One region of the Bradyrhizobium sp. C-145 genome, then DNA from elsewhere that is predicted to be linked to it. Evidence: predicted binding sites of a transcription regulator. Region 1 holds the regulator's gene; each other region holds the start of a gene.
What was found. Region 1 encodes LexA, which represses DNA repair genes until DNA is damaged. Its sites were predicted from a motif close to TGTTCNNNNTGTGTTCNG; they were not measured.
Positions count from the first base shown of each region.

Region 2: LRP30_RS10520 (PA0069 family radical SAM protein) is a predicted target of LexA. The motif match lies at 3,170-3,187, and genes of this name have one in related genera.
Region 3: parE (DNA topoisomerase IV subunit B) is a predicted target of LexA. The motif match lies at 2,903-2,920, and genes of this name have one in related genera.

Region 1 is NZ_CP088150.1:4,644,747-4,654,501, reverse strand. Features, by position in the region: gene LRP30_RS21710 (hypothetical protein) at 1-656, shown strand, start outside; gene LRP30_RS21705 (hypothetical protein) at 659-1,291, opposite strand; gene LRP30_RS21700 (hypothetical protein) at 1,356-1,850, opposite strand; gene LRP30_RS21695 (hypothetical protein) at 1,966-2,487, shown strand; gene LRP30_RS21690 (hypothetical protein) at 2,484-2,753, shown strand; gene LRP30_RS21685 (hypothetical protein) at 2,735-2,905, opposite strand; gene LRP30_RS21680 (hypothetical protein) at 2,904-3,218, shown strand; partial or broken gene LRP30_RS21675 (ComEC/Rec2 family competence protein) at 3,476-4,852, shown strand; gene LRP30_RS21670 (hypothetical protein) at 4,992-5,426, opposite strand; gene lexA (transcriptional repressor LexA) at 6,005-6,706, opposite strand; gene glp (gephyrin-like molybdotransferase Glp) at 6,884-8,095, opposite strand; gene LRP30_RS21655 (hypothetical protein) at 8,318-8,524, opposite strand; gene LRP30_RS21650 (HAD family phosphatase) at 8,686-9,309, opposite strand; gene LRP30_RS21645 (alpha-hydroxy acid oxidase) at 9,324-9,755, opposite strand, start outside.
Region 2 is NZ_CP088150.1:2,292,078-2,301,832, forward strand. Features, by position in the region: gene LRP30_RS10510 (acetate/propionate family kinase) at 1-579, opposite strand, end outside; gene LRP30_RS10515 (phosphoketolase family protein) at 584-2,998, opposite strand; gene LRP30_RS10520 (PA0069 family radical SAM protein) at 3,209-4,384, shown strand; gene LRP30_RS10525 (VOC family protein) at 4,408-4,863, shown strand; gene LRP30_RS10530 (ribonuclease HII) at 4,939-5,850, shown strand; gene LRP30_RS10535 (glycosyltransferase family 39 protein) at 6,029-7,537, shown strand; gene LRP30_RS10540 (uracil-DNA glycosylase) at 7,652-8,461, opposite strand; gene LRP30_RS10545 (electron transfer flavoprotein-ubiquinone oxidoreductase) at 8,597-9,755, shown strand, end outside.
Region 3 is NZ_CP088150.1:4,126,082-4,135,836, forward strand. Features, by position in the region: gene LRP30_RS19155 (porin family protein) at 1-402, opposite strand, end outside; gene parE (DNA topoisomerase IV subunit B) at 857-2,902, opposite strand; gene LRP30_RS19165 (DedA family protein) at 3,176-3,706, shown strand; gene LRP30_RS19170 (FMN-binding negative transcriptional regulator) at 3,933-4,598, shown strand; gene argC (N-acetyl-gamma-glutamyl-phosphate reductase) at 4,595-5,578, shown strand; gene argC (N-acetyl-gamma-glutamyl-phosphate reductase) at 5,679-6,725, shown strand; gene LRP30_RS19185 (class I SAM-dependent methyltransferase) at 6,739-7,332, shown strand; gene LRP30_RS19190 (MAPEG family protein) at 7,450-7,848, opposite strand; gene phaC (class I poly(R)-hydroxyalkanoic acid synthase) at 7,984-9,755, opposite strand, start outside.

The DNA of each region.
Region 1 (9,755 bases):
TGGTCGGCTACGCCAAGGATGGCACCGCGATCTATGCCCGCAACCCGGTCGGCAAGATCGGCGAGGAGTTCTCCGGTTACTTCGGCAGCCCGATCGACATGCTGCGCAAGAAGCAGGGCACCATCGCGCGGCCGATAGGTCAGCTTATTTTCAACGATGCCGGATTTGGCCGGAAGATTTACGACCCAACCGCTGACGCGCCAGCCAAGTATGCCGGCAATGTCTGGGCGATCGTGAAGCATCTCGTCGGCTCCCAGCTCCCCGAGGGCCAGATCACAGCATTCTCCGATCTTGTGAAGGGTGAGGGCGACAGCAAGGTGAACGCTTTTCAGGCATTCGGCCCGCTCGCCGGCGTCACGTTCTCCAAGGGCGCGCCCGGCGGCCCGGCCGTCGGCGAAATGTACTATGCCAAGTCGCAGCATCAGTTCGCTGTCGACCAGGCGCTACCGGACATTCGCAAGCAGATCAAGCGTGGCGACATCGACGGCGCAATCGGCCGCATGACTGAGCTCGACATCCCGCAGCCGCTTCAGCGCTACTACATCAAGACGACGCTCAACCCGGCGCTGCGGATGAGCCCGCGCGCCGTGCGGGACTTCTACCTGCACGCCACCGACGAGCAGAAACAGCGGTTCGAGCGCGCCAGGCAGCGGTAGCTTCAGGCAGGAGATCGCGTTGCGTAAAACGCCTTGGCGAGCGGCAGAATGTCCGCGTGTGTACGTTTGAAGACCTGAAGCGTGTCCTCTGCTCTGGGCATGATGACAACGCCATCATGACTCGCGTAGCGAAAATCTTGTTGTTCGTGAAACGGATCCAGCCATTCGATGACTGTACGCAGTTCGTGACTGGTTGGCTTGTAGCCAAGGCGGATGGCTTCGTCATAGATCCTCATCAAACTGTGACTCAGCTTTCGGATTTTCTTTTCGTCCTCGCCTTTGCTCAAAATGAAGCTCTTCAGGATTAGTTCGAAGGCATGACCGAAGAGATAGTATCGCACACTGAAAAACGTGAACTCTTCCAGCGCTACTGCGGCGTTGGCGTACTCTTCTGCGTACCCTGCAAAACGCAGGCACTTCTGCTCGAGCGTTAGCTCGGTTCGCGTATGACGAATTTTTATGTTGAAAGCCATGGCACGGACTGAGGGGGCTGATTCGAAACCAGGAGAGCTTGACACGCAGTACGCGAACGAGCAGCCCAGAAACCCCGCAATCCACCGGGCGCTAAACGCCCCCAGAAGAGGACCCAAATCAGCGCGGTCGAGCGGAAGGGCGTTCAGCGCGATAGCCGCCACAGGATAGCCACGCCCACCAGGATGAGCATGCAGATTGCGGTGCGGCGGCCGATGCGGTTCATGATCACCACACCCCGAAAAGGAAGCCCCAGCCGTGAATGACCCCGACCGGAGGCACGGCGAAATCAATGCTGAACAACAGCCAATGCTGCGCCTTGGAGGCAGCATAGAGGCCGGCAAGCCAGCCAACGATGCCCACCAGTGCAACTGGGATGGCAACTAGAGCCATCCAGCCCCGCTCTCTTTTCATCGTTTGCCCCACAGCAGGAATATAGTTTCCCTGCAACCACAGGGCGCACGCAAGCGGTTTCCCCCATTTGAGGGGAATTGTTAATTGAAAAATCACCAAATCAGTGATGGATTGGTCAGTGGGCCTTAGAACCCGGACCTTGAGAGCGACAGTGACCGCTTGGCGGCGGTAGTGTCGAGCGCGACGAGCCTTGGCGGGCTTTGAGCGCGATGGCTGCACCTTGGCGGGTGCGCCGACCTGGCTGTGACGTATCACGGCCGGGGTGGCGTAGCAATGCCTTGGGCCGCCAAGCCCACGGCTGATGTCCAAGGGGAAACCCCAAAGGCTGCGCCGCGAGTCCTCAAGGCTCGTTCTAAGACCCCGGCTTTGCCGTCCGTCACGGCAAGCGGCCCTTAGAAGCCAAACCTTGAGAGCACGACCACCCATGACCATCATCCATTTGCCGCCCCATGCGGAGTCCACAGATTCGTTTCCCGCCCAAGCCAGTATCGGACAGCCCGGAACGGGAAGCCGCGCCGGTGACTCTTCCAAGCCCGCTGCGGGCCTATCACGCCGGACGGCACTCGCTAGCCTCGCTATGCTCCCGGTCGCTCTGCCGGCGGCTGCGGCGGCGACTGTCGACCCGATCTTCGCGGCGATCGACGCGCACCGGCAGGCCCATGCCGTGCACTTGGCCGCTATCGACGAGGCGGCACGCCTGGAAGACCTAACCGGTGAGAATTGGGGGGACATCACAGAACAGCCCTGCCAGGACGAGAACGACGCCTTCGATGTTCTGCTCCGCGCGACAGCTACCACGGTCCCCGGCCTTCTCGCCAAACTGACCTACCTACGCGCGATCGCGGAAGGCAAGGAAGCGTGGATGCTGGACGAGCGCGAGGGCAGTGCCCTGCACTTGATCGTCAGCTTCGCCGAGTCCCTGCAGAACATCGGGGTGATGGCATGAGCAGTATCATCGACTTCCAGAGCGCCGCCGATCGCGCCGCTGCTCATGCAAAGGCCTTCGTTCACATGGAGGGCGACGTCTGCGATCTAGAGCGCATGGCGCACATAGCCCTTGCGCAGATCCAGGATTGTTCTGTGCCGGATGACGACCATGGGTGTCGCGAGCTCGAGCTCGCCGTCTTCGCCGTAGCTCAGCTGACCATCATGGCGAAGGCCTTCCGCAAGAACTACGAGGCTGCCTATCGCGGTCAGGAGTGGCCGGAATGAAGCGCCGGCATCGATCGCACAGGAAGCGCGACCGGCAGCGGCTGATGGCGCACCGCCGACGGCTGAAGCGATAAGAACGACGGGCCCGCCGGTTCACGCTGGCGGGCCACCGTTTTTTCGGCTCTGATGATCACGCCAAGGAGCAGGTCCATGAAGAAATTCGAAGAGCTTCACATCGACGAGCAGATCGCGCTTGGGCTTGTTGTCCTTGAGAAGCTCGCGGAGTCTTCGTGCAACACGCTTCCCGACCTGCTCAAGAAGGAGGGCCGGTCTGCGCTAGATATCTGGCGCAACCTGTGCGGCGATGCCGGCTTAGACCTCTGCCATCCGTGGCCAGGCTTCCCCGAGGGGCCTGGAAAGCTTCCCCCAGCGAGGGGCGGCGATCGCCCGTACGGGGGCGACATTCAGGATGTTGGCGAACGGCTGAAAGCGATCTTGGCGCGGGTGCGCGCTGAGGAACATTGAGTTTGGCGGCGAGCTAGGATTTCGAGGCCGCGACGACCGCCACGAACACCACAGCCAACAGTATCCAGCCGACTATTGTGATGCCCATTGCAGCGCCCCCGGTCCCCGAGCGCACACTCTGCGTTTGCCGGCGGCTCATGTCCCTGAGTCAAATTGACTCGCCTTGGGTATGTCCCTGGTGCTTCCCGGGCCCCAATTTTGGGAAGCGAAGGCACGTTAAGACATTGAATTAGCTGCTCAAAATTTTCAGTTGACCGATCTCCGGCTATCACATGGCGGTTGTCGCCGGTGTCGTGTTCTTCGCGGTGCGTGCGCTACTGGCACTGATCCCGGGGCTGGCGGCGGGCTTTGCCATCAAGAAATGGTCGGCAGCTGCAGCGCTGGTGGCGGCCGCGTTCTATCTGCTGCTGTCAGGCGCGGAGGTCGCGACGCAAAGATCGTTTTTCATGACGGCGGTGGTGCTGATCGCGGTCATGGTCGATCGCCGCGCCATCACCTTCCGCACGCTGGCGGTGGCCGCGCTGATCGTGCTCGCGGTCGCGCCCGAAGCGCTGGTGCATCCGAGTTTTCAAATGTCCTTCGCCGCGACGCTCGGGCTGGTCGCGCTGGTACAGATCGGCATGCCGAACCTGTTTGCTTCGCCCGATCATTCGGCGACAGCGCGCATCGCGCTATGGGGCGGCCGCGAGATCGCGATGCTGTTCCTGGCCTCGCTGATCGCGGGGCTTGCGACCACGCCCTATGCCGCCTTCCATTTTCACCGTGTCACGCCGTTTGGCGTACTCGCCAATCTTGGCGCGATGCCGGTGGTTTCGGCGCTGGTGATGCCGGCGGGGCTGCTGGGATTGCTCGCGGCTCCCTTCGGGCTCGACGGCGTGTTCTGGTGGCTAATGGGGATCGGGATCGACTGGATGGTCGCGGTATCGCGCTGGGTGGCGGCACTGCCGGGCGCAGTCGGCCGCATCCCCGCCTTCGGCATCGCGCCGCTGGTCGCGGCAAGCCTCGGGATCATCGTGATGGGCCTGTTGCGCACCCCCTTGCGCTGGTCTGGTGCCCTGCTGCTACTGGCTTCCATTGCCTGGGGGCTGTCGGTGCGGCAGCCCGATATCCTGATTGCCGGAGACGACGCGAGCGTCGCGGTGCGCGGCCGCGACGGACACCTGCATGTGATCCGGACGAGCAAGGACGGCTTTCTGCTTAGGGAGTGGTTAGCTGCCGACGCTGATCCGCGCGACGCCGGGAGTAGCTCGCTGGCCGACGGCGTGTCGTGCGACGAGGCCGGCTGCGTGACGCCGCTCGCCGACGGGAGGCTGGTTGCGCTTTCCTTGCGGATCGACGCGCTGGCTGATGATTGCAGCCGCGCCGCGCTGGTAGTGACGCGGCGGCCCGCACCGCCCGATTGCGCGGCGATGGTGGTCGATCGGCAGCGTCTCACCAGCCAAGGCGCGCTGGCGTTGACGCAGCGTGGTGACGGTTTTGCGGTTCAGGCTGTGAGAGCAAGAGGCACAAGCCGCCCTTGGCTCCCGGCCGGCGCCGGCGAGGGTGATTTCGACGGAAGCCTCGCGCCGAAGGCGGCTACGGTCCGCAATCGGGACGCGACTCCGGCGGAGACCGACTTGCAGGTCGACGATTAAGGCCAGACGATTAAGAACAAATGCGAGGAGTTGGTCCGGGTCCAACCGGACTTCCGCAGAACATAAATCATACCATCTCGCCGGCCTCGGCCGGCGATGGCATTTTCAATCCTGGCCCGACCTGGTGGCCAGGAACGGCTCAGCCGATCGGCAGACGCGTGATCGTCGGCCGGCTGTCGGTATCGATCTGCGGCTTGTGCTCGCGCTCGCTGACCGGCTGCGTCACCGGCAGTTGCAGCACGGTTGCGTGCTGGCCTTCGACGAGCTGCGTCACCAGCACGTATTTGCCGTCGGGGAATTCGATCGCGTCATGATGGCGATCGGGAATGTGCGGATCGATCTTGCCGAACTTGCCGACGCGGGAGTTGATCGTGCGCGTCCAGATCCAACGATTGTCGTAACGGACGTTGTCGGCGAAGGCGAGCTCCGTTCCCGGCAGCAGGCAGACGGCCACGGTCGGGTCGGCCGCGGAAGCGAAGCCGCGCGTCGAGGTGCCGCGGAACGTTGTCGACACGATCGTCTCGCCGACTTCGGCGGGGCGCGATGCAACGGCATGCAGACTGTAGTCACACATCGGGTGCTCCTATTCGAAGATAGCAACCCGCGCCTCTTTCGGAGGCGCAAGCCTCTATCAGAGTGGAAGCACGTAACATTCTGCTTGGTTGTGGGCGAATCTGCGGCTGGCGTCAGTCGGATGCGATCACATTATCTTTCCCGAATCCAATAGGAACAAAGCTCGCTTCAGTGCATTTGGCGGATGCGAGCGTCAGCGGCCTGCGGGCGCCGACCATCCGGAATATGGCCAACTCGGCTGTGGCTGTCGCGCGACGGCACTTCGGGCGCTGCGGAATTGCTCACTCGTTGTCGCATACGCCGACTTGCGGGGATGGTGCTGCGATTGTGCTGCGAATGCTTGCGCTGCCGATGCAGCGATCAGCACAGTTGCGAAGGCGCTCAAAACGATCCTACGCATCGTTGTCTCCTCGATCTCTTGAGCCGCAAGGCGATGAGTGCTTCGGGCGGCATGCCGAGGACCTAGCGCTTGGAAAGGGGCCAGATAATCTGCCCGAGACCAGAAAGACTATCCAGCTGAAGCGGACAATCCGTCCGCTCCAATCGGAATCATCGGTATCGAATGACCACTGAGTCTTCTCAGTACTTGCGGTACAGTCCGATCAGCTTGCCCTGAATCTTCACCCGGTTCGGCGGCAGGATGCGCACCTCGTAGGCGGCGTTGGCGGGCTCGAGCGCGATCGAGGCGCCGCGGCGGCGGAAGCGCTTGAGCGTCGCTTCCTCGTCGTCGATCAGCGCCACCACGATGTCGCCGGTATCGGCGCTCTCGTTGCGCTGGATCAGCGCCATGTCGCCGTCGAGGATGCCGGCCTCGACCATCGAATCGCCGCGCACTTCGAGCGCATAGTGTTCGCCCGAGCCCAGCATGTCGGGCGGCACGCTGATGGTGTGACTGCGGGTCTGCAACGCTTCGATCGGCGTACCGGCTGCGATGCGACCCATCACCGGCACCGCAACGGGACGCTCGCCCTCGTCGGCGGGTGGGCTGGAGCTCGCGCGCACCTTGCCGAGATTGCCCTCGATGACGCTTGGCGTGAAGCCGCGGCGGTTGCCGGCGGCGGCCTGGAGCTCAGGCAGCTTGATCACCTCGATGGCGCGAGCGCGGTTGGGCAGGCGGCGGATGAAGCCGCGCTCCTCCAGCGCGGTGATCAGGCGATGGATGCCCGATTTCGAGCGCAGGTCGAGCGCATCCTTCATCTCGTCGAAGGAGGGCGGCACGCCGCTTTCCTTCAGACGTTCGCTGATGAACCGCAGAAGCTCGTATTGTTTGCGCGTTAACATCTCGACCAAAGTCCCCCGGTTGATGTCGTTCGATTCCGAGACGCTGAATTGGAGCGGCGAACCGCTACCTCCTCGAAACAAATCATGAACGGACACTATATGTTCGATATGTGTTCCGCAACTGCTTAATTTTGCGTGAACGCGACAAAGTTCGCGGAACGCGTGTGGTGGATGCGCTCAGACGGGCAGGCGCAGCACCTCGCAAGGCGAGCCGGCTCCGGCCTTCGGCGCGAACGGCGCGCGCACGAGAAGTGCCTGTGCCGCAGCGAGATTCGCAAGCAGCGAGGAATCCTGGTGATGGACGGGAACGGCCACCAGCGTGCCGTCGTCGCGCTGTTCCAGACGTGCGCGAAGATAATCCGCGCGCATATCGTTTGCGCCCACATCGCGGCCGAGCACGGCGCGCTCATGGCGGTGATGAATCACGGATCGACCCGACACCGCACGAATCAGCGGGACCATGAACAGGAAGGCGCACACATAGGAGGAGACGGGATTACCCGGCAGGCCGATCACGCGCATCGCGCCGAGCCGCCCATGCATCATCGGCTTGCCCGGGCGCATCGCAATCTTCCAGAACGCCATCGAGATACCTTCGTCCCTCAGCGCCTGCTGGACCAGATCGTGGTCGCCGACCGATGCGCCGCCGGTCGTGACCAGGATGTCGGCGCCGCTCTCGCGGGCGCGGCGGATGCCGGCGGTGGTGGCCTCCAGCGTGTCGGCGGCAATGCCAAGGTCGATGGTGTCGGCCCCCTCGCTGCGGGCGAGCGCGTGCAGGGCATAGCCGTTGGAATAGACGATCTGGCCGCGGCCGGGCGAGGCGCCTGGCATCACCAGTTCGTCGCCGGTGGCGAGGATCGCGACCTTCGGGCGGCGGCAGACGGCAAGCTGCGGGTGATTCATGGCGGCGGCGAGCGCGAGGTCGCGCTCGGTGAGACGGGTTCCCTTGCGCAGGAGCGCGTCGCCTTCGGCGAAGTCGACGCCTGCGGGGCGGATGTGCCGACCGGGAATCGCGGCTTCCTTGATCGTGATGCGCTTGCCGTCCGCGACCGTATCCTCCTGGATCACGACCGCGTCGGCTCCGTTGGGAACGACGCCGCCGGTGAAGATCCGCACGGCTTCGCCGGCGCCGACCGTTCCCGCGAACGGACGACCCGCCGCCACCTCGCCAATCACCGTCAGTCGGGAATCGATCGCCCCCGCGTCGGCCGCGCGCACGGCATAACCATCCATCGCGGACATTGCTTCCGGCGGCTGCGTGCGCAGCGCCGCCACGTCGCGGGCGAGCACACGGTGGAAGGCTACGTCGAGAGCAACCATTTCCTCGGTCAGAGGCTCCGCGCCGGCAAGCACGGCGGCAAGCGCATCGGAAACCGGCATGAGAGCCACGGCGAAAACTCCTGCTCGCGGACGAATTGGCAGGAAGCCTTCTAGCCGAGCGCGAGCGCAGAGGCAAAAGAGCAGCCGAGCGGGATGATCATCCCGACGACGCATTCGCAGGCAACGAGGGCGACGTCAGGCCCGGCGGGACATGATCTCCAGGACGAGGCAGATTGGTACCAGAGTGGCCATGGCTAGGACGAGAATGACCAGAGCCACGGCCAGCATCGATCAACTCTGCGTCTGTTCGCCCGAACTGACGCTAGGTGTCACGTCCGGAGCTTTGGGGCCCTGATCCTTATCCGGCAGCGGATCGGCCTGAGATTTCAGGTCGGCGGCCTTGCTGATGAGCTTGGCGGAGAGGCGCGAATCCGAGGTGGTTCTGGCGAATTCGAGCAGCAGAGAAGCTTGCTTTGTGAGGTAGGCTTTGCCCAGCACGAGAATAAGTCCGATGTAGAAGTCCCAACGGACTCATAGAGTCCGGAGGAAGTATTTCCGTTCCCGGAACTTTGTACAAAAATGCGCAAGGTGATTTGGTTCCGCATCCCAAGCAGATTTGGTCCTCGGAACCCAACCAGATCCGGCCGGGGCGTCGGCAGTCAAATTCCCAACGCTCGCAAGGCGTTGCCGACATCACCGGGCGAGGTGACATGCACCGCCGTCAATCCGCGCGCCCGCGCCCCTTCGACGTTCTCGGCAAGGTCGTCGAAGAACACGATTCGGCTGGCCGGCACGCCGATCGACGTCACGACATGGTCGAACGCCTCTGCATCCGGTTTGCGCAGGCCGATGCTGGACGACAAATAGAGCTCGCGGAAATGGCCGAGCACACCGGCATATTCCTTCGAGAAATAGTCGACATGCGGCCGGTTGGTATTGGAGAAGACATAGAGCGGCATCTGCTTGGCAGCGCGCGGCAAGAGCTCGGCGATATCGGGCATCTCGCCGGCGAAGATCGCGTTCCATCCCTCCAGAAACTGCGCATCGGAAATGTCGATCCCGAGCGATGAACGCAGCGATTGGAAATAATCCTCGTCGCTGATCTTGCCGACCTCGTGCAGCCGGTAGGCCTCGTCACGCACATAGCGCGCAACGATGGCCTCGGGCGGGCAGCCGGCATGTCCCGCCCAGCAGGCGATCGCCTTGGAGAAGTCGATATCGAGCACCACGCGTCCGAGGTCGAACAGGAGCGCATCGGCGCTGCCGGGAGAGAGCGAGGTCATCGTGTCCTTTCACTTCAGTATCGATAGGGATCGTGGTCGAACAGCGGGAACGCGCTGAACACGCTCGGCGCATTCGTTGCAGTCGCCTGATGCAGGCAGGACTTGTCGACCTCGGCGAACGAGGTGGCACCCAAGAGGCCGAGGCAGCGCAGCACTTCGTCCTCCAGCAGTTCCAGCATCCGCATCACGCCGGCTTCGCCGGCCGCCGCCAGCGCCCAGCATTGCAGCCGGCCGATGCCGACGATGTCGGCGCCCGCCGCGATCGCCTTGACGATGTCGGTGCCGCGGCAGAAGCCGCCATCGACCATGATCTTGGCGCGGCCCTTCACGGCCTCGACGATTTCAGGCAGCACATGCATGGCGCCGCGGCCGTGATCGAGCTGACGGCCGCCATGGTTGGAGACGTAGATCCACTCGACACCATGATCGATCGCGATCTGTGCGTC
Region 2 (9,755 bases), 2.4 Mb from region 1:
TGCCGCGAGGCGCCCCGCGACATATTCGAAGGAGAGGCCGTGAAACCCGTAGCGCCGGACGCCGCGCTCCTCATAGCGCCTCGGAATGGCGAAACGGCTCGCGGGCTGGGCCATGCTGTGATGAAAGGCGGTGTCGAAGCAGGCGATCTGCGTCAGACCGGGGCGGATCGCCTGGATGGTGCGAACCGGCTCGAGGCAACGCGGCTGATGCAGCGGAGCCAGCGGCGCCAGCGCCGCCAGCTTGGCGTAGACGTCGTCCGTCAGTTCGATCGGGCCGGAGTAATCCGGACCGCCGTGGACGATGCGGTGACCGATGGCGCGCAGACGATGCTCGCCAAAACGCTCGTCGATGAACGCCAGCACCTCGGCGAACAGATGATCACTGTTCGTATCGGATGCGTCCTTCCGCGCCTCGAACATTGTCTCGCCCGCTGGGCTCTTCACCACGAGCCGGGGCGCTGCCTCGTGCTCGTCGAGCAAGCCGTTGCAGAGCAGGTCGGGGCCGGACGCCGGCAGCTCGAACAGGCCGAACTTGATGCTCGATGATCCCGAGTTGAGCACAAGGACGGTATCCGACATGGCTTCAGTCGCCGGCTTTGGCCGGCGTGTTGCCGCCGGCGCTGTTTGGCCAGACCCAATCGCGGACCTCAGGCATGTCCTCGCCATGCTCGCGGACATAGCGGGAATGTTCGATCAGCTTGTCGCGGAACTGTTGCTTGACCTGCGCAGCCCTGGTCGCAAGCCCCGGCACGCGCTCGATCGCCTCGATGGCGAGATGGTAGCGGTCGAGCTCGTTGAGCACGACCATGTCGAACGGCGTCGTCGTGGTGCCTTCCTCGGCGAATCCGCGCACATGCATGCCGGCATGGTTGGTGCGGTTATAGGTCAGCCGGTGAATGAGGTAAGGATAGCCGTGGTAGGCGAAGATCACCGGCTTGTCTGATGTGAACAGGCTGTCGAAATCGCGGTCGGACAGGCCGTGCGGATGCTGCTCCTTCGGTTGCAGCGTCATGAGGTCGATGACGTTGACGACACGGATCTTCAGGTCAGGCAGCGCCTTGTGCAAGAGGTCGACGGCGGCGAGCGTCTCCAGTGTCGGCACGTCGCCGGCGCAGGCCATCACCACGTCGGGCTCTGCGTTTGTGTCCTCCGTGCCCGCCCAGGTCCAGATGCCGATGCCGGCATCGCAATGCGTGGCCGCCTCCTGCATCGACAGCCATTGCGGCGCCGGCTGCTTGCCGGCGACGATCACATTGATGCGGTTGTAGGTGCGCAGGCAATGATCGGCGATCCACAGCAGCGTGTTGGTATCAGGCGGGAAATAGATCCGGACGATATCGGCCTTTTTGTTGGCGACGAGATCGACGAAACCAGGGTCCTGATGGCTGAAGCCGTTATGGTCCTGGCGCCAGACATGCGAGGTCAGGAGATAGTTGAGTGAGGCGATCGGGCGCCGCCAGGGCAGATCGCGCGTCACCTTCAGCCATTTGGCGTGCTGGTTGAACATGGAATCCACGATGTGGATGAAGGCCTCATAGCAGGAGAACAAGCCGTGCCTGCCGGTCAGCAGATAGCCTTCGAGCCAGCCCTGGCAGAGATGTTCGCTGAGGACCTCCATCACGCGGCCGTCCTGCGCGAGATGCACGTCGTAAGATTCGATCGGCTCCATCCAGACCCGTTCGGTCGTCTCGAACACCGCATCGAGCCGGTTTGATGCCGTCTCGTCCGGGCCCATGATGCGGAAGTTGCGCGCCTCGGCATTGAGGCGGACGACATCGCGCAGGAATTTGCCGAGCTCGCGGGTGGCTTCCGCCACCATGCCGCCAGGCTGCGGCACCTCGATTGCGAAGCTGCGGAAGTCCGGCAGCTTCAGCTCTTTTTTCAACAGCCCGCCATTGGCATGCGGATTGGCGCCCATCCGCCGCTGGCCTTCGGGCGCCAGCGCCTGAAGCTCGGGAATGAACGCGCCGCCGGCGTCGAACAACTTGTCCGGCTCATAGCTGCGCATCCAGTCTTCGAGCAGCTTCAGATGCGCCGGGTTCTCGCGGCAGCTCGCAACGGGCACCTGATGCGCGCGCCAAAAACCTTCGACCTTCTTGCCGTCGACCTCCTTCGGGCCGGTCCAGCCCTTGGGGCTGCGCAGCACGATCATCGGCCAGCGCGGTCGCTCGACGTTTCTGCGCCCGTCGCGGGCGTGCTGCTGGATCGAGCGGATGCTGGCGAGCGCGACGTCGAGCGCATCCGCCATGGCCTGGTGCATCAATTTGGGATCGTCGCCCGCGACGAACAGCGGCTCGTGGCCGAGCCCGCGGAAGAGAGCGCGGATCTCGTCGTCCCGCATCCGCCCGAGCACGGTTGGATTGGCGATCTTGTAGCCGTTGAGATGCAGGATCGGCAGCACCGCGCCGTCATGGGCAGGGTTGAGGAACTTGTTGGAGTGCCAGGACGCCGCGAGCGGGCCGGTTTCGGCCTCGCCGTCGCCGACGACGCAGGCGACGATGAGGTCGGGATTGTCGAATGCTGCGCCATAGGCGTGCACCAGGGCATAGCCGAGCTCGCCGCCCTCGTGGATCGAGCCCGGCGTTTCCGGCGCCGCATGGCTCGGAATGCCGCCGGGGAAAGAGAACTGCCTGAACAGCTTGCGCAATCCGTCCGCATCCCGGGCGATGTCGGGATAGATCTCGCTGTAGCTGCCTTCCAGGTAGGTGTTGGCGACCATGCCCGGGCCGCCATGGCCGGGGCCGCAGACGTAGATCACGTTGAGGTCAAGCGCCCGGATGACGCGATTGAGATGGGCATAGATGAAGTTCAAACCGGGCGTCGTGCCCCAATGGCCGAGCAGGCGCGGCTTGATGTGCTCGGGCCGCAGCGGCTCGCGCAGCAGCGGATTGTCGAGGAGATAGATTTGCCCGACGGAGAGATAGTTGGCGGCACGCCAGTAGCGATCGAGGAGATCGAGTTCGCTGCTTGCGGCGCGCAATTGTCGTTGACTTGTCATGTTCTTGCCGACCTTCACCCAGCGATCGTCACCAACATTGTTCCGGCGCGATTGATCCCTTCGCCATGAAACGGGATCGCCGCGCCGCCCGTGTTGCGTGAGGTCAAGGGTGCGCGCCGAAAGTTTGGGCAGCGCTACTGTGCATGGGGTTGTTTTCGCGTTTTTTGTTTTTGTTCTTGATTTGTTCCGTTTGGGTGCTATGTTGGCTTCATGAGTCGAGCATCTTCTCGTGCCCTCAAGCACCCGCCGGTCACGGCGCCCTCCGAGCCGGCGGGTGCGCCTTCTGATTTTCCTGCCGATTTTCCCGAGCTTGGCGTCGCCATCGACCGTGCGCGCCGGCGAGGGCGGGGTGCCCAGTCCAATGCCAGCGGCCGCTATGAGGCCGAGGCGCGCGTCGCCTTCGACGATGGCTGGCAGAGCCTGGAGGAACTGCCGCCGTTCAAGACCACGGTCGCCGTCGACACCTCACGCAAGGTGATCACTCGCAACGATTCTCCCGACATCGGCTTCGACCGCTCGATCAATCCCTATCGCGGCTGCGAGCACGGCTGCGTCTATTGCTTCGCGCGGCCGACCCATGCGTATCTCGGCCTGTCGCCCGGGCTCGACTTCGAGTCGAAGCTGTTCGTGAAGCCCGAGGCGCCGGCGCTGCTCGAGAAGGAGCTCGCAGCCTCAGGCTACGAGCCGCGGATGATCGCGATCGGCACCAATACCGATCCCTATCAGCCGATCGAGCGTGAGCGCAAAATCATGCGCGGCATCCTCGAGGTGCTGGAGCGCACCGGCCATCCCGTCGGCATCGTCACCAAGTCGGCGGTGGTGGTGCGCGACATCGACATTCTCGCGCGCATGGCGAAGCGCAACCTCGCCAAGGTCGCGATCTCGGTGACGTCACTCGACCCAAAACTTGCGCGCACCATGGAGCCGCGGGCCTCCACGCCGCCGAAGCGGCTGGAGGCGCTCAAGCAGCTCTCCGACGCCGGTATTCCGACCACGGTGATGGTCGCACCTGTGATCCCCGCGCTAAACGATTCCGAGATCGAGCGCATCCTCGACGCCGCAGCCCATGCCGGCGTCAAGGAAGCCTCCTACGTGCTGCTGCGGCTGCCGCTCGAGGTGCGCGATCTGTTCCGCGAATGGCTGATGGCGAACTATCCGGACCGTTATCGCCACGTCTTCACGCTGATCCGCGACATGCGCGGTGGCCGTGACTACGATGCAAAATGGGGCGAGCGGATGAAAGGAACCGGCCCGATGGCCTGGACCATCGGCCGCCGCTTCGAGATCGCCTGTGACAGGCTAGGCCTCAACAAACGGCGCTCCAAGCTGACCACGGATCACTTCGCGCGGCCGAAGCGGAACGGCGATCAGCTCAGCCTGTTCTGATCGGGAAGTGGACGAGGCGTAGCATGGCCAAGGAACTCACCGTGCCGGTGCCGCGGCTGACCGTCATCACGCTCGGTGTCAGCGACATCCGCGCCAGCATCGCTTTCTACGACTCGCTCGGTTTCTCGCGCCGGCTGAAGGCGACCGGTGAGGCGGTCGCCTTCTATGATACCGGTGGTCCGGTGCTCGCCTTGTATCCCTGGGATCAACTCGCTGCCGACGCGGCGTTGCCGGACAATCCGAGGCCGTCGACCTTTCGTGGGATGACGCTGGCCTGGAACTGCCGGACGCGCGCGGAGGTCGATGCGGTGCTGGCTTTCGCTGTCGACAAGGGCGCAACGCGGCTGAAAGCGGCGCACGAGACCGATTACGGCGGCTATGCAGGCTATTTCACGGACCCCGACGGCCATCCGTGGGAGGTCGTGGTCGCGCCCGGCATCGATGTCGGTGACGATCGGCGGGTGCATCTGGCGGAGTAGGGGACGACCTGAATAACGGGAATTATCTGGGGTTCCTAGTTGCGCTGGCGAAGTCCCTTGCGCACGATCCCGGCCATGATTCGGGACAAGTCCGCCAAGAAGCCGGCCAAAGACGCGCCAAAAAAGAACGGTGCGAAGAAGGCCGCGCCTGCCAAGGCCTCGGAAGCCAAGACGCCGGAAGCCAAGCCGTCGCAAGCCGAGAAGTCGGAAACTAAGCCTTCGGAAGTTGAGGCTTTAGCCGGCAAGAGTGCGGGCCCGAAAGGCATCATCGCCGTAGCGCCGCCGAGCTTCCGTCGGGAGCGCGCGCTGATCAAGCGCGGCGTCTGGCCGGTCGCGGGCTGCGACGAGGCCGGCCGCGGCCCGCTGGCCGGCCCAGTGGTGGCGGCCGCGGTGATTCTCGATCCCGACCGCATTCCGCGTGGCATCGACGATTCCAAGCGGCTGACAGTAGAGGAGCGCGAAAAGCTGTTCGACAAGATCTGCGCCAGCGCGCAGGTCTCGGTTGTCGTGGCTTCGCCCGCGCGGATCGACCGTGACAACATCCTGCGCGCCTCGCTGTGGGCGCTGAAGCGTGCCGTGGTGGCGTTGCCCGAGACGCCGCGCCACGTCTTCGTCGACGGCCGCGACCGGCTCGATACGGAATGCGACTGCGAGGCCGTGATCGGTGGCGACGGCATCGTGCTGTCGATCGCGGCAGCCTCTATCGTCGCCAAGGTCACGCGCGACCGGCTGATGTGCGCGCTGGCGCAAGACTGCCCCGGCTACGGCTTCGAGCAGCACAAGGGTTACGCCGTGCCCGAGCATCTCGACGCCCTCGACCGCCTCGGCCCCTCCATCCACCACCGCCGCTTCTTCGCCCCCGTCGCGGCCGCCCGCGCCAAGCATATGCCCTGGACCATCGAGCCGGTGCAGGATCTGTTCTCCGTCACCGAGGTCGAGATGGAGGTGGAGGCGGGTGTCGAAACCGGCCCCTCCACAGGTCTCTAGGACTCCGTTTTTCGCTGCGGCCTCTTTGCCTCTCCCCGCCAGCGGGGAGAGGGGAGAAGAGACACTGTCGGGGAGAGGCAGCAGACCGAAGTTGCCACGACGCGCAGCGCCCTTTATCAAAACAGATGTGAGCGAATAGGGCCGGCTGGACGGGTTGGCTGCATCTTTCGGACCTTGCATGCGGTTTACCTCCCTGGTCATCGAGCTCATTCGCGCCCGGCCGCGGCTGATCGTGTGGATCGCCGTGTTGCTTCAGGCGGCGATGTGGCTGTTCGTGGCGCTGGTGTTCTACCGCAGCCCGCCCGGCACCCTTGCGACGCTGCTGGCTTTCGGCCGCGAGTACCAAGTCGGCACCGATCTCGGCCCTCCCTTGCCGATCTGGCTCGCCGACATTGCCTATCGCGCCGCCGGCGGTCACATGTTCGGCGTCTATGTGTTCGCCCAGCTCTGCGAGATCGCGACCTTCATCGCGCTCTTTCATCTGTCTCGCGCCGTGGTCGGCTCCCAGCAGGCCGTGCTCGCCGTGCTGCTGACCATGACCGTGCTGGCCTTCTCCTCGCCCGCGCTCGACTTCGGCCCGCTGGTGCTGGCGCGACCGCTTTGGGCGCTGCTGCTGCTGCACTCCTGGCAGATCATCGGCCAGCGCCGCGGCAATGCCTGGTTCGCTTGGTCGATCGAAGCCGGCCTGTTGTTGCTCACGACGCCCGCCGCAATCTTCCTCCTCCTGCTGATCGTCGTCTTCGCGATCTCGACCGCGCGCGGCCGCAGGACGCTGTGGGGGCTCGATCCGCTGTTTGCGCTGATCGTCGTTGCCGTGCTGGCGCTACCCTACGCGGTCTGGCTGATGCGGGCCGAGACGTTGACCATGCCGGCCTTGCCGCAGGTTTCGGAGCTTAGCGCCCGCGCTCTGCACGCAGCCTGGCTGCTCGGCGGGCTCGTGGTTGGGGCGGCGGCGATTCCGGCGCTGACCTTCCTCAACACTGGGATGTTCGCCGACAAGGGCGAGGAAGCGCCCATCATCTATCGCCCGCCGGTCGAGCCGCTCGCGCGCAACTTCGTCTACTTCTTCGCGCTGGCGCCGCCGCTCGGCGCGGTGCTGATCTCCGGTCTGCTTGGGCTGGAATCCGCCGCCGGCGGCGCCGGTGTCGTGCTCGTCATGTCCGGGCTTGTCGTGGTGGTTGCCGCAGGGGATCTCATCGCGATGCGCCGCGCGCGGATGCTGCGCATGGTATGGGCCGCCGCCGTCGTGGCGCCCGCCATCGGCGTCGTGCTCGCCGTCCTGGTCATGCCCTGGACCGGCACCGGCGAGATCGCGACCTCGATGCCGGCGCACGCGATCTCCGATTTCTTCGACGAGAGCTTCGCCCGCCGCACCAACCATCGCCTGCGCGCGGTCGCCGGCGAGACCCAGCTTGCGAGCCTGATCACGCTGCATTCCGGGCGGCCGCATCTCTTCATCGACGCCGACCCGGCGCGCACGCCGTGGATGAATCAGGCCAGGTTCAGCGAGACCGGCGGCGTCGTGGTCTGGCGCGCCTCGGATACCGCCGGCACCCCGCCGCCGGAGATCCTCAAGCGCTTCCCCGGCATCGTGCCGGAAGTCCCGCGCGCCTTCGAATGGCTGGTGAACGGCCGCCAGCAACTGCTGCGCATCGGCTGGGCCATCGTGCGGCCGAAGGGGACTTAGCGCGGTCTCTCCGTCGTCATTGCGAGCGGAGCGAAGCAATCCAGAGTCTTTCCGCGGTGGCAGCCTGGATTGCTTCGCTGCGCTCGCAATGACGGGGAGGGAGCATTCCGCCCCTCACGTGCCCGCCAGCACCTTTGCGACCGCGCGCAGATCCTGCCAGGCCAGCCGCTTGTAGGACGGCGAGCGGAGCAGGTACGCCGGGTGAAATGTCGGCAGCGCGCGGATGGTGCGCTGACCGGTGTCGTAGTCGAACCAGCGGCCGCGGGTGCGCATGATGCCTTCGCGCGTCGACAGCAGCGTCTGCGTCGAGGGATTGCCGAGCGTCACCAGCACGTCCGGATTCACCAGCTCGATCTGGCGCTGGATGAAGGGCAGGCAGATTTGGGTCTCCTGCGGCGTCGGCGTACGATTGCCGGGCGGCCGCCAGGGAATGACGTTGGCGATGTAGGCGGTGGTGCGGTTGAGCCCGATCGCGCCGATCATGAGGTCGAGCAGCTTGCCGCTGCGTCCGACGAAGGGCAGTCCCTCGATGTCCTCGTCGCGCCCGGGCGCCTCGCCGACAAACATGATGCGCGCCCTAGGATTGCCGTCGGCGAACACCAGCCGCGTCGCGGTATGCTTCAGCGCGCAGCCCTCGAAGCTCTGCATCAGCTCGCGCAGCGCCTCCAGCGTCGGCGCGGTCCGCGCAGCCTCGCGTGCGGAAGCGATCGCGACGTCGGGCGCAGGGGCGGCTTCGCCGCGCATGACCGTCGGCGCGGCGACCGGCCGCGATGGCTCGACCGGCGGTGCCACGCGCTCGGCCGGCGGCGGGGCATCTAATTCCGCCAGGCGGTCGATCGGTTCCTCCGCGAGCGTGCAGTCGACACCGGCCTCCAGATAGAAGGCGAGAAGCTCACGAACGGTGGGTGCGGGCTCGGGGATCATGGGAAAGTTTGACTATTATATCACCTTGGGCGGCCTTGCATCCCGGCAGAACGCGATTCCGAGGTTGTCCTACCCGGAAAAATCGGAAACAAGAGGGCGCAATCGACCAAGGACCGTCTCAAGGGCTGAGATCAGATGAGCACCGAAGAACTTCCCCCGCGCGAATCCATGGAATTCGACGTCGTCATCGTCGGCGCCGGCCCCTCCGGCCTGTCGGCCGCGATCCGGCTGAAGCAGCTCAACGCCGATCTCAACGTCGTCGTGGTGGAGAAAGGCTCCGAGGTCGGCGCGCACATTCTTTCCGGCGCCGTGATCGACCCGGCGGGGCTCGACAAGCTGATCCCGGACTGGCGCGAGGATTCCGACTGCCCGCTGAAGACGCAGGTGAAGGACGACCGCTTCTACTGGATGACGGGCGCTGGCGCGATCAAGCTGCCGGGCTTCATGATGCCACCGCTGATGGACAATCATCACTGCTACATCGGCTCGCTCGGCAATGTCTGCCGCTGGCTGGCGCGCAAGGCCGAGGCACTCGGCGTCGAGATCTATCCGGGCTTTGCTGCGGCCGAAGTGCTCTATGACGAGGAGGGCAAGGTCAAGGGCATCGCCACCGGCGACATGGGCATCGGCCGCGACGGCAAGCCGAAAGATTCCTTCACCCGTGGCATGGAATTGCTCGGCAAGTACACGCTGTTTGCCGAAGGCGCCCGCGGCAGCCTGACCAAGCAGCTCATCAACAAATTCGCACTCGACGCCAAGGCCGAGCCACCAAAATTCGGTATCGGCCTCAAGGAGGTCTGGCAGATCGATCCCGCCAAGCACCAGAAGGGCTTGATCCAGCATTCCTTCGGCTGGCCGCTCGACATGAAGACCGGCGGCGGCTCGTTCCTCTATCACTATGACGACAATCTCGTCGCCGTCGGCTTCGTCGTGCATCTGAATTACGACGATCCTTATCTGTCGCCGTTTGACGAATTCCAGCGCTTCAAGACCCATCCCTCGATCCGCGGCACTTTCGAAGGCGCCAAGCGGCTAGCTTACGGCGCACGCGCCATCACCGAGGGCGGATACCAGTCGGTGCCGAAGCTGAGCTTCCCCGGCGGCGCGCTGATCGGCTGCGCGGCCGGCTTCGTCAACGTGCCGCGCATCAAGGGCGTGCACAATGCAATGGGCACCGGCATGCTCGCCGCCGAACATGTCGCCGCGGCGATCGCCGCCGAGCGCGCCAATGACGAGCTCGTCGAATACGAGAATGCCTGGCGCACGTCGTCGGTCGGCAAGGATTTGTTCCTGG
Region 3 (9,755 bases), 520 kb from region 1:
GAGGCGAACACCCGCGGCCCAAGCGTCCTGCATCTTGATGCGGCCGGTCAGCGCAGCAAACTCATCGTTGATGCTGCCGCGCAGGCTGCCGAACTGACCATCGGCGAACACGCCAGCCACCCAAGTGCCGGAGAACTGCCAGTCGTAGCCGGCACCGACCGTTCCAAACCAGCCATCGCCACCAACACGCTGATCGATCGTCACGGGAACGCCAACGAAGTTGGTGTGGGAGTCCGCATCCCAGACGCCGCCGCCGGCGCCACCGAAGATGTAGAAGCCGGTCCAGTTGGCGACCGGCGCGGGCACCGGAGCCTTCACGTAGGGACGGGCAGCAAGGTCAGCGGCCGAGGCCGAACCGGTCATTGCCGCAACCGCGGTCAGAGCGAGCAAAGTCTTCTTCATGTTAAAATCCCCAACCCTTGGTCTGTCGTAGCCGGCGCGAGCGCGCTGTAAGTTCGTGTGATCTGATACCCGGACTATAGACGTTTCCGGCCGAAATGCTGTTGCTGGGCAGGCACACTCGCCGGAAAACGCCGATCGGCAGAGATCTGATTTGTGAGGGCTATTTCATAAAATAACTACATTCTATCAAGGAGTTGGATGCTGGTGATGTAAACTTGGAGTCTGGCAACCTCTCGTTAACGAAATCGGCTTCGTGCGGAATGGAGGCAATCCTGCCTCAGCTTTGGTTCCCGTGAGTCGTTGGCCGAGTCGCAGTGCGAAGGGTGGGAATCAGCCGCGTCCTGGCGGACCACCGGTAAGGTTGTCGGGGAGGCAGTGTCGTCCTCACAAGCGAAAGGGCCCCGGCGGTCAAACCGGGGCTCTTGATGGGACGCGGCAGCGTGAGGCTGGCGGGTCAGACGTCCAGCAGTTCCTCGCTGGCAAACTCGGCCTTGTCCGAGATGAACGCGAAGCGCGCCTCGGCCTTGGTGCCCATCAAGCGTTCCACCGAATCCGCCGTGGTGTCGCGATCGTCGGCAAGCAGCACCACCTTGAGCAGCGTTCGCTTGCTCGGATCCATGGTGGTTTCCTTGAGCTGCGCCGGCATCATCTCGCCGAGGCCCTTGAAGCGGTTCACCTCGACCTTGGCGTTGGCGTTGAATGCGCTCTTGATCAGCTCTTCCTTGTGCTTGTCGTCGCGGGCATAAACCGATTTGGTGCCGTGGGTCAGCTTGTAGAGCGGCGGCACCGCGAGGAAGAGGTGCCCTTCGTCGATCAGCCGCGGCATCTGCCGGTAGAAGAAAGTGATCAGCAGCGAAGCGATATGCGCGCCGTCGACGTCGGCGTCGGTCATGATGATGATGCGCTGGTAGCGCAAATCCTCTTCGCGATAATGCAAGAGCTGGCCGCAGCCGATCGCCTGCACGAGATCGGAGAGCTGGGCGTTGGCCGTCAGCTTGTCCTTGCCGGCGGAGGCGACGTTGAGGATCTTGCCGCGCAACGGCAGCACGGCCTGGGTCTTGCGATCGCGCGCCTGCTTGGCGCTACCGCCGGCCGAGTCGCCCTCGACGATGAAGAGCTCGGAGCCTTCGGTGCCGGCATCGGTGCAGTCGGCGAGCTTGCCAGGCAGACGCAGCTTCTTGCCCGCACTCTTGCGCGCAGTCTCCTTTTCCTGGCGCCGGCGCAACCGCTCCTCGGCGCGATCGATCACGAAGTCGAGCAGCCTGTTGGCCATGTTCGGATTGCCGGACAGCCAATGGTCGAACGGATCCTTCATCGCCTGTTCGACGATGCGCTGCGCTTCTGCCGTGGCGAGGCGGTCCTTGGTCTGGCCCTGGAATTCAGGCTCGCGCACGAACACCGAGAGCATCACGGCGGCGCCGACCATCACGTCTTCGGAGGTGACGGACGCGGCGCGCTTGCCCTGACCGACGCGCTCGGCGTGATCCTTCAGGCCGCGCAGCAGCGCGCTGCGCAAACCCGATTCATGTGTGCCTCCATCGGGCGTCGGCACGGTGTTGGTGTAGGAGGAGAGAAAACCGTCGGCATCGGCGGTCCATGCCACCGCCCATTCGCAGGCGCCATGGGCACCGTTACGGCCGGACTTGCCGGAGAAGATGTCGGGATGCACCAGCGTGTCGGCGTGGATCGCCGCAGCGAGATAGTCCTTGAGACCGCCGGGGAAGTGGAACGTCGCCTCCGCCGGCACGTCCTCGACGCCCTTGAGCAACTCGGGCGCGCAGTTCCAGCGGATTTCGACGCCGCCGAACAGATACGCCTTCGAGCGCGTCATCTTGAACAGGCGCTGCGGCTTGAACGAGGCCTTGGCGCCGAAAATGTCGGTATCGGGCTTGAAGCGCACGCGCGTGCCGCGGCGGTTGTTGACCTTGCCGAGATCCTCGAGCCTGCCCTTGGGGTGCCCGCGCTCGAACGTCATGCGGTAGAGCTTTTGGCTGCGCGCGACCTCGACCTCGAGGCGCGAGGAGAGGGCGTTCACCACGGAGATGCCGACGCCGTGCAGACCGCCCGAGGTCTCGTAGACCTTGGAGTCGAATTTGCCACCCGAATGCAGCGTGCACATGATGACTTCGAGCGCCGACTTCTTCGGGAATTTCGGATGCGGATCGATCGGGATGCCGCGTCCGTTGTCGGTCACGGTCAGGAACCCGTCCGCGCTCAGATCGACCTCGATGAAGGTCGCGTGCCCGGCCAGCGCCTCGTCCATGGAGTTGTCGATGACTTCGGCGAAGAGGTGATGCAGCGCTTTCTCATCGGTGCCGCCGATATACATGCCGGGTCGGCGCCGCACCGGTTCCAGGCCTTCAAGCACCTCGATGTCGGCCGCCGTATAATCGGCTTCCCCGCTGCCCCGCGAGGCCGTCTTGGCGGCGGACGCACGGGACTTTGGCTCGTTGGCGCCGAACAGATCGTCTTTCGCTTTGGTTTTCAACTGCTTGGACATATTTCTTGATACGTTTTGAGGGCCGCAGGAGCGGCGAATCGATTAGGCCGACTATGCCACTTCTGACTCGGAAAGGTTACAGCTCGGCCTGTCGGGCCGTGTGGTTGGGAGCCAATCCCGGCGATTTTACGCCGCAGACCCGCCTGTTCCCGGCAATTTGACGTCCCGGCCGACCTTGGGGCGGGTTTTGTGACTTGATGTCACACAAGCCCTTGGCTTACCAGTCCTTTTCATCGAGCAGCACCTTGAGACAGGGCGGAAGGCTAATCTGGAATGGAGCAGTTTGCGCACGCCCTGGCCGACTTCGTGCGCGCTCACCAGGCTTGGGCGGCGCCGATCGTGTTCCTGCTCGCCTTCGGGGAGTCGCTTGCCTTCATCTCGCTGCTGGTTCCGGCCTGGGGCGCGCTGGTGGGGATTGGTGCGCTGATCGGGGTGAGCGGCATCAGCTTCTTTCCGGTCTGGATCGCTGGCGGCCTTGGCGCGGCGCTGGGTGACTGGGTCTCCTACTGGTTCGGCTACCGCTACAAGGAGAGCGTCGCCCAGATGTGGCCACTCTCGCGCTATCCGGAGCTCCTGCCCAAGGGCGAGGTCTTCGTGCGGAGCTGGGGCGTGCCCAGCATCTTCATCGGCCGCTTTTTCGGCCCCTTGCGCGCCTCGGTGCCGCTCGCAGCCGGCATCTTCGAGATGCCTTATTGGAGCTTCCAGATCGCCAATTTCGTCTCGGCACTGGTCTGGTCCGCGGCGCTGCTGCTGTTCGGCGACGTGATCGCGAAGCTGATGGAATGGATCTGGCGTCTCCTCTGAGACCGTGAACCTTGACGGGAACCGGATCTGGCCTTATAGCCGCGCGCCATGATCAACGCTGCGACCATTCGGTTCGCCCGTCGCCGCCGCCGCTCTTTAGCGGTTTGGGCGGTCGATCGCGTTTGAGATCATCGTCTTTGCCGCTGGATCCGGTCCGCGGCATTTTCTCTCCTGTCAGCGCGATCTGATCCGGCGGCTTCCCAAGGAGGCCCAGCAGGAGACCACGATGTACACGCCACCCTTTTTCAAGCAGGACCGCGCCGCGAGCCTGAAATTCGCCGAGGAGCGCGGCTTCGGCACCGTGTGCGCCTTCGATGGTCACAAGCCGGTCGCGTCCCCGCTGCCGTTCTATCTGACCTACGCCGCTGACGGCACGCCGCAGGCCGCCTTTCATGTCGCCCGTCACAATCCGCTGCTAAAGCTTGCGGGCGGTGATGCGTCCTGGCTGCTCGTGGTCAATGGTCCCGATGCCTATGTATCGCCGGACTGGTACGTCTCGCCCGATCAGGTGCCGACCTGGCTCTACCAGTCGGTGCATCTGAGCGGGCCGGTGCGGCTGCTATCGGACGACGAACTGGTGCTGCAGATCGACACGCTCAGCGACAAGTTCGAGACCCGGCTGCTGCCGAAAAAGCCGTGGACATCAGGCAAGATGACGGCGGGCCGGCTCGAGACAATGAAGAAGGCGATCGTAGGTCTGGTGATGACGGTTGAGGAGGTCGAAGGCAGCTTCAAGCTGAACCAGCACAAATCGGACGCCGACTATACGGCGATCGCCAATGCGCTTGGCGCCGGCGATGCCGATGCGAAGCAGATCGCACATTTGATGCGGCAGGCCCGGCCGCAAGCTTTTGCAAACGATACGAACATGCTCGAAGGGAGCGCGCCATGAGCCTCGCTGACACCACCAAAGCCCCGACCACCAGCGCGGCGAAGAAGCCCGCAACCGTCTTCGTCGACGGCGGCTCCGGCACCACCGGGCTCGGCATCAACGAGCGGCTGAAGCTCCAGGGCGACGTCGCGGTGAAGACCATCGCCGACGACAAGCGCAAGGACCCTGCGGCCAAGAAGGCGCTGATGGAGGAGGTGGATCTCGTCATCCTCTGCCTGCCCGACGATGCCGCCAGGGACACGGTCGCTCTCGTCGACAGCATGGGCGCCTCCGCACCGAAGGTGCTGGACGCCTCCACCGCCTATCGGGTCGCGCCCGACTGGGCCTATGGCTTCCCCGAGCTGACGCCGGATCAGGCCGGCAAGATCAAGGCCGCGAAAAAGGTCTCCAATCCCGGCTGCTATCCGACCGGCGCGATCGCGCTATTGCGGCCGATCGTCGATGCCGGCCTGCTGCCGCAGGATTATCCCGTCACTGTCAATGCGGTGAGCGGCTATTCCGGCGGCGGCAAATCGATGATCGCGAGCTTCGAAGACGGCAGCGCGCCGTCCTTCGAGCTCTACGGCCTCGGCTTCGAGCACAAGCACCTGCCGGAGATGCAACTCTATTCGAACCTGACGCGGCGGCCGATCTTCATTCCCTCGGTCGGCAACTACCGGCAGGGCATGCTGGTCTCGGTGCCGCTCCAGCTCGACACGCTGCCGAGCAAGCCCAGCGGATCCGATCTCCAGGCCGCGCTCGCCAAGCGCTACACCGGCTCGAAATACGTCAAGGTGATGCCGCTCCAGAACGAGGCGACCAAGGGCGGCCGGCTCGAGCCGGAGGCGCTCAACGAAACCAACATGCTCGAGCTCTACGTCTTCGCCAGCGACAAATATCACCAGGCGGTGCTGGTCGCGCGGCTCGACAATCTCGGCAAGGGCGCATCCGGCGCGGCCGTGCAGAACATGCGCCTGATGCTGGGACTGCCGGAGGAGTAGCTGATCGAGCGTTGCTCGCGAGGCCAGTCTGGTGGACGAAGCGACGCTGCAACTTTCTACCCCGGCAAGACAATCGAATGACGCCTGAAAGGTACGCGTGATGAGCTCGAAGAAGATCGGCATTCTCGGCGCCTCTGGTTACACCGGGGCCGATGCGGTGCGCCTGTTGGCGCGGCATCCGAATGCCGAGATCGTCGCGCTCACCGCCAACACCCACGCCGGCAAGTCGATGGGGGACGTGTTTCCTCATTTCTTTATGCTGGACCTGCCGAAACTCGTGGAATGGGAAAAGGTCGACTGGAGCAAGCTCGACGCGGTGTTCTGTGGGCTGCCGCACGGCACCACGCAGGAAATCATCGCCGCGGTCCTCGAGGCAAATCCCAAAATCAAGGTCCTTGACATGTCCGCCGATTTCAGGCTGCGGGACAAGAACACCTATGCGCAATGGTACGGCCATGAGCACCGGGCGCTCGAACTACAAGGCGAAGCGGTCTATGGTCTCACCGAATTCTATCGCGAGAAGATCGCGTCGGCGCGGCTGGTCGCCTGTCCCGGCTGCTATCCAACTGCTGCGCTGCTCGCGCTGGTGCCGCTTGCGAAAGCAAAACTGATCGACGTCGATGACCTCGTGATCGACGCGAAATCGGGCGTCACCGGCGCCGGCCGCGGGCTGAAACAGAGCACGCTGTTCAGCGAGGTGGGTGAGGGGCTGTCGCCTTACTCGGTAGGCACGCACCGGCATGCGCCCGAGATCGAGCAGGAGATCGGGGTTGCCGCTGGCCACGCTGTGACCGTCAACTTCACCCCACATCTCATTCCGATGGCGCGGGGCGAGCTTTGTACGTCCTACGTCAAGCTCAACGGCGCGACGCCGGACGATTTGCGAACAGCGCTGGAGAAGGCCTACGGCAACGAGCCGTTCGTCCATGTCGCGAACAAGGGCGTGATGCCACAGACCCAGAACGTGCGCGGTTCGAACTACGTGCAGATCGGCGTATTCCCGGACCGCATCAAGAACCGGGCTATCGTGATCTCGGTGCTCGACAATCTGGTGAAGGGGTCGGCAGGACAGGCGATCCAGAACATGAACCTGATGTTCGGCTTCCCCGAGACTGCGGGCCTGGAGCAGATCGCGCTGTTTCCGTAAGTGGGATGTAGTCATGGACGAAACCACGCTGCAATTCTATCGGAGTAACGCCCAGTCCTATGCGGACTGGGCGAAAGCGCCGTCGACGCGGCTGCCGGGCTTTCTCGCCTTGCTGCCGCGAGGGGGCGCAATCCTCGAACTCGGCTGCGGCGCCGGCAATCATGCGGCGGTGATGCTGGCGGAAGGTTTTTCGCTGTGCGCCACCGACGGCTCGCCCGAAATGGCGAAGATCGCGTCGCAGCGGCTGGGGCATCCCGTCGAGGCGATGCGCTTTGACGAACTCGACGCGCAACAGGCCTATGACGGCGTCTGGGCGAGCGCCTGTCTGCTGCACGTCCCGCGCGACGAGCTCGCCGGAATCCTCAAGCGGATCCATCGCGCGCTCAAGCCGTCAGGTGTGTTTTACGCCAGCTACAAGATGGGTGAGGGTGACGGCCGCGACAGCCTCGGCCGCTACTACAGCTATGTGTCGCCCGAGTGGCTCGAGGCGACCTACGCCAGCGCGGGGCCGTGGATCACGCTGTCATCCGACACCAACGTGATCCAGAGCTTCGATGAAACGCCAGCCAACATGCTCAATTTCGTCGTTCGCAAGCCGGTGGCTTGATCCATCGGAAGTCTTGAAAGCTGCCGGCGCCAGCTAAGCGGCGATCCATTCGAGAAGGGCGCTCTGCGCGTGCAGAAGGTATGCCTTCGCTATGCATGAGCCCGCATCCGGGCGAACTTAAACCACCCCGAAGATCGCCAGCGCCAGCACGGCCTGGGCGAGGAAGCCGACGGTGAAGGCCAGGGTGCGGAACACCGGGATTCCCATCGCATAGACGATGACATGTGCGACGCGCGACCAGAAATAAATGGCGCAGGCGAGCACGGTCCATTTCGTGGAATAGTCGATCGCGTTCAGGATCAGCACCAGCGGCGCGAAGATCACGAGATTCTCGACCGCGTTGTCGTGCGCGAACATTAGCCGGGTGGCCCATTCGGCTTGCGGCTTGTCGCTGCGCGAGGGGTTGGCCATGGCCCCGGAAAGACCGCGGACCTGGCAGCGGTTGATGATGTAGGGGATCCAGAGGATACCGGTCAGGATCACCGTCAGTGTCAGCCAGAACAATTCGCGCGTCATAGTCCGGTCCCCTCTGTCGTCACGGTGGTGAGAGCGAGTCTATACGAAAGCGCGCTAGATTGCGCCATGGGCAAGGATGCCTTGTTTGCGCATGACGCTTTCGGAAAACCGCTTCGCACTTTTCCGGATCATGCGCTATGCGCGGACCGTGACATAGCTGCCGGGCGCGTCTTCGATCGGGGGCAGGGCGTCGCTGCCGACCGTGCGCGCCGGGACCTCCTCCGGATCGAGTGCACCCAGCCATTGCCGCCAGTCCGGCCACCACGAGCCCTTGTGCTCGACGGCGCCCTTCATCCATTGCGCGACGTTGACGTCCTTGATGTTGTCGTTGGTCCAGTACTGATATTTGTTCGAGGCCGGCGGATTGACCACGCCGGCGATGTGGCCGGAGCCCGACAGCACATATTTCACCGGGCCCCCGAAGAACTGCGAGCCGTACAGCACCGATTCCGCCGGCGCGATGTGGTCCTCGCGGGTGGCGAGGTTGTAGACAGGGACCTTGACCTTGGAGAGATCGAGCAGGGTGTTGTCGAGCACCATCGTGCCGGTCGACAGCCGGTTCTCCAGATAGCAGTTGCGCAAATAATAGGAATGGTTCGACGCGGTCATGCGCGTCGCATCGGAATTCCAGTGCAACAGGTCGAACGCGCTCGGCTGCTGGCCCTTCAAATAGTTGCTGACGACGTAGGACCAGATCAGATCGTTGGAGCGCAGCATGTTGAAGGCCATCGCCATCTTCGAGCCTTCGAGCACGCCGGCGGTCTTCATGTCGTGCTCGAGCGCCGCGATCTGCTCCTCGTCGACGAACACGAGGAGATCGCCGGCATGAGTGAAGTCGACCTGGGCCGCGAAGAACGTCGCCGATGCAACGCGCTGGCGGCGTTTCTCGGCGAGCCAGGCGAGCGTGGTCGCGAGCATCGTGCCGCCGACGCAATAGCCGGCGGTGTGGACCTTCATCTCACCGGTGACCCTCTCGATCACGTCCATCGCCGTGAGCGGGCCTTCCTTCATGTAGTCTTCCCAGCCCTTGTTGCCGAGCCGCTTGTCGGGATTGACCCATGAGATCACGAATACGGTGATGCCCTGGTCGACGCACCACTTGATGTAGGATTTCTCCGGCTTGAGATCGAGGATGTAGAATTTGTTGATCCAGGGCGGCACGATCAGGAGCGGGGTGCGCAGCACCTTCTCCGTGGTCGGCGAATACTGGATCAGCTGCATCATTTCGTTCTGGTAGATCACCTTGCCCGGCGTCGTCGCCATGTTGACGCCGACGACGAGATTGTCCGGATTGGACTGGCGGATCTTCAGCATGCCCTTGCCGGCCGCGATGTCCTCGGCCAGCATCTTGAGGCCGCGCGCGAGGTTCTCGCCGCTGGACGCCACGGTCTCGCGCAACACCTCCGGATTGGTCAGCACGAAGTTCGATGGCGACAGCGCGTTGGTGACCTGCTGAACGTAGAACTCGGCCTTGCGGCGGGTGTGCGGATCGAGCCCTTCGGCGTCGCGCACCAGCTCCTGCGCCCATTTGGTCGTGAGCAGATAGAGCTGCATCACGAAATCGAAGAACTGGTTCGACTTCCATTCCGGATCGGCAAAGCGCTTGTCGCGCGGCGAGGGCGCGATCGCGGGCGGGGCGTCCTGGCCAGCCATGCGGCGGACCGCCGAGCCCCAGAGGTCGAGATAGTCCTTGGCGAGCTTGGTCTGGAGATCGGAGGAGCGGGACGTGTCCGACAGCCAGTATTCGGCGACCGAGGTGAAGGTCTTGACGACCTCGGCAAGCTCGGCCGGCGGGCGATCCTGCACCTCGCCGCTCTCGCGTGGTTTGAGGTAGGCAGCAAGCGCCTTGCCACCACTCTCCATCGCCCGCGCGACATTCATCGCGAAGGCTTCGGCATCGAACTTCG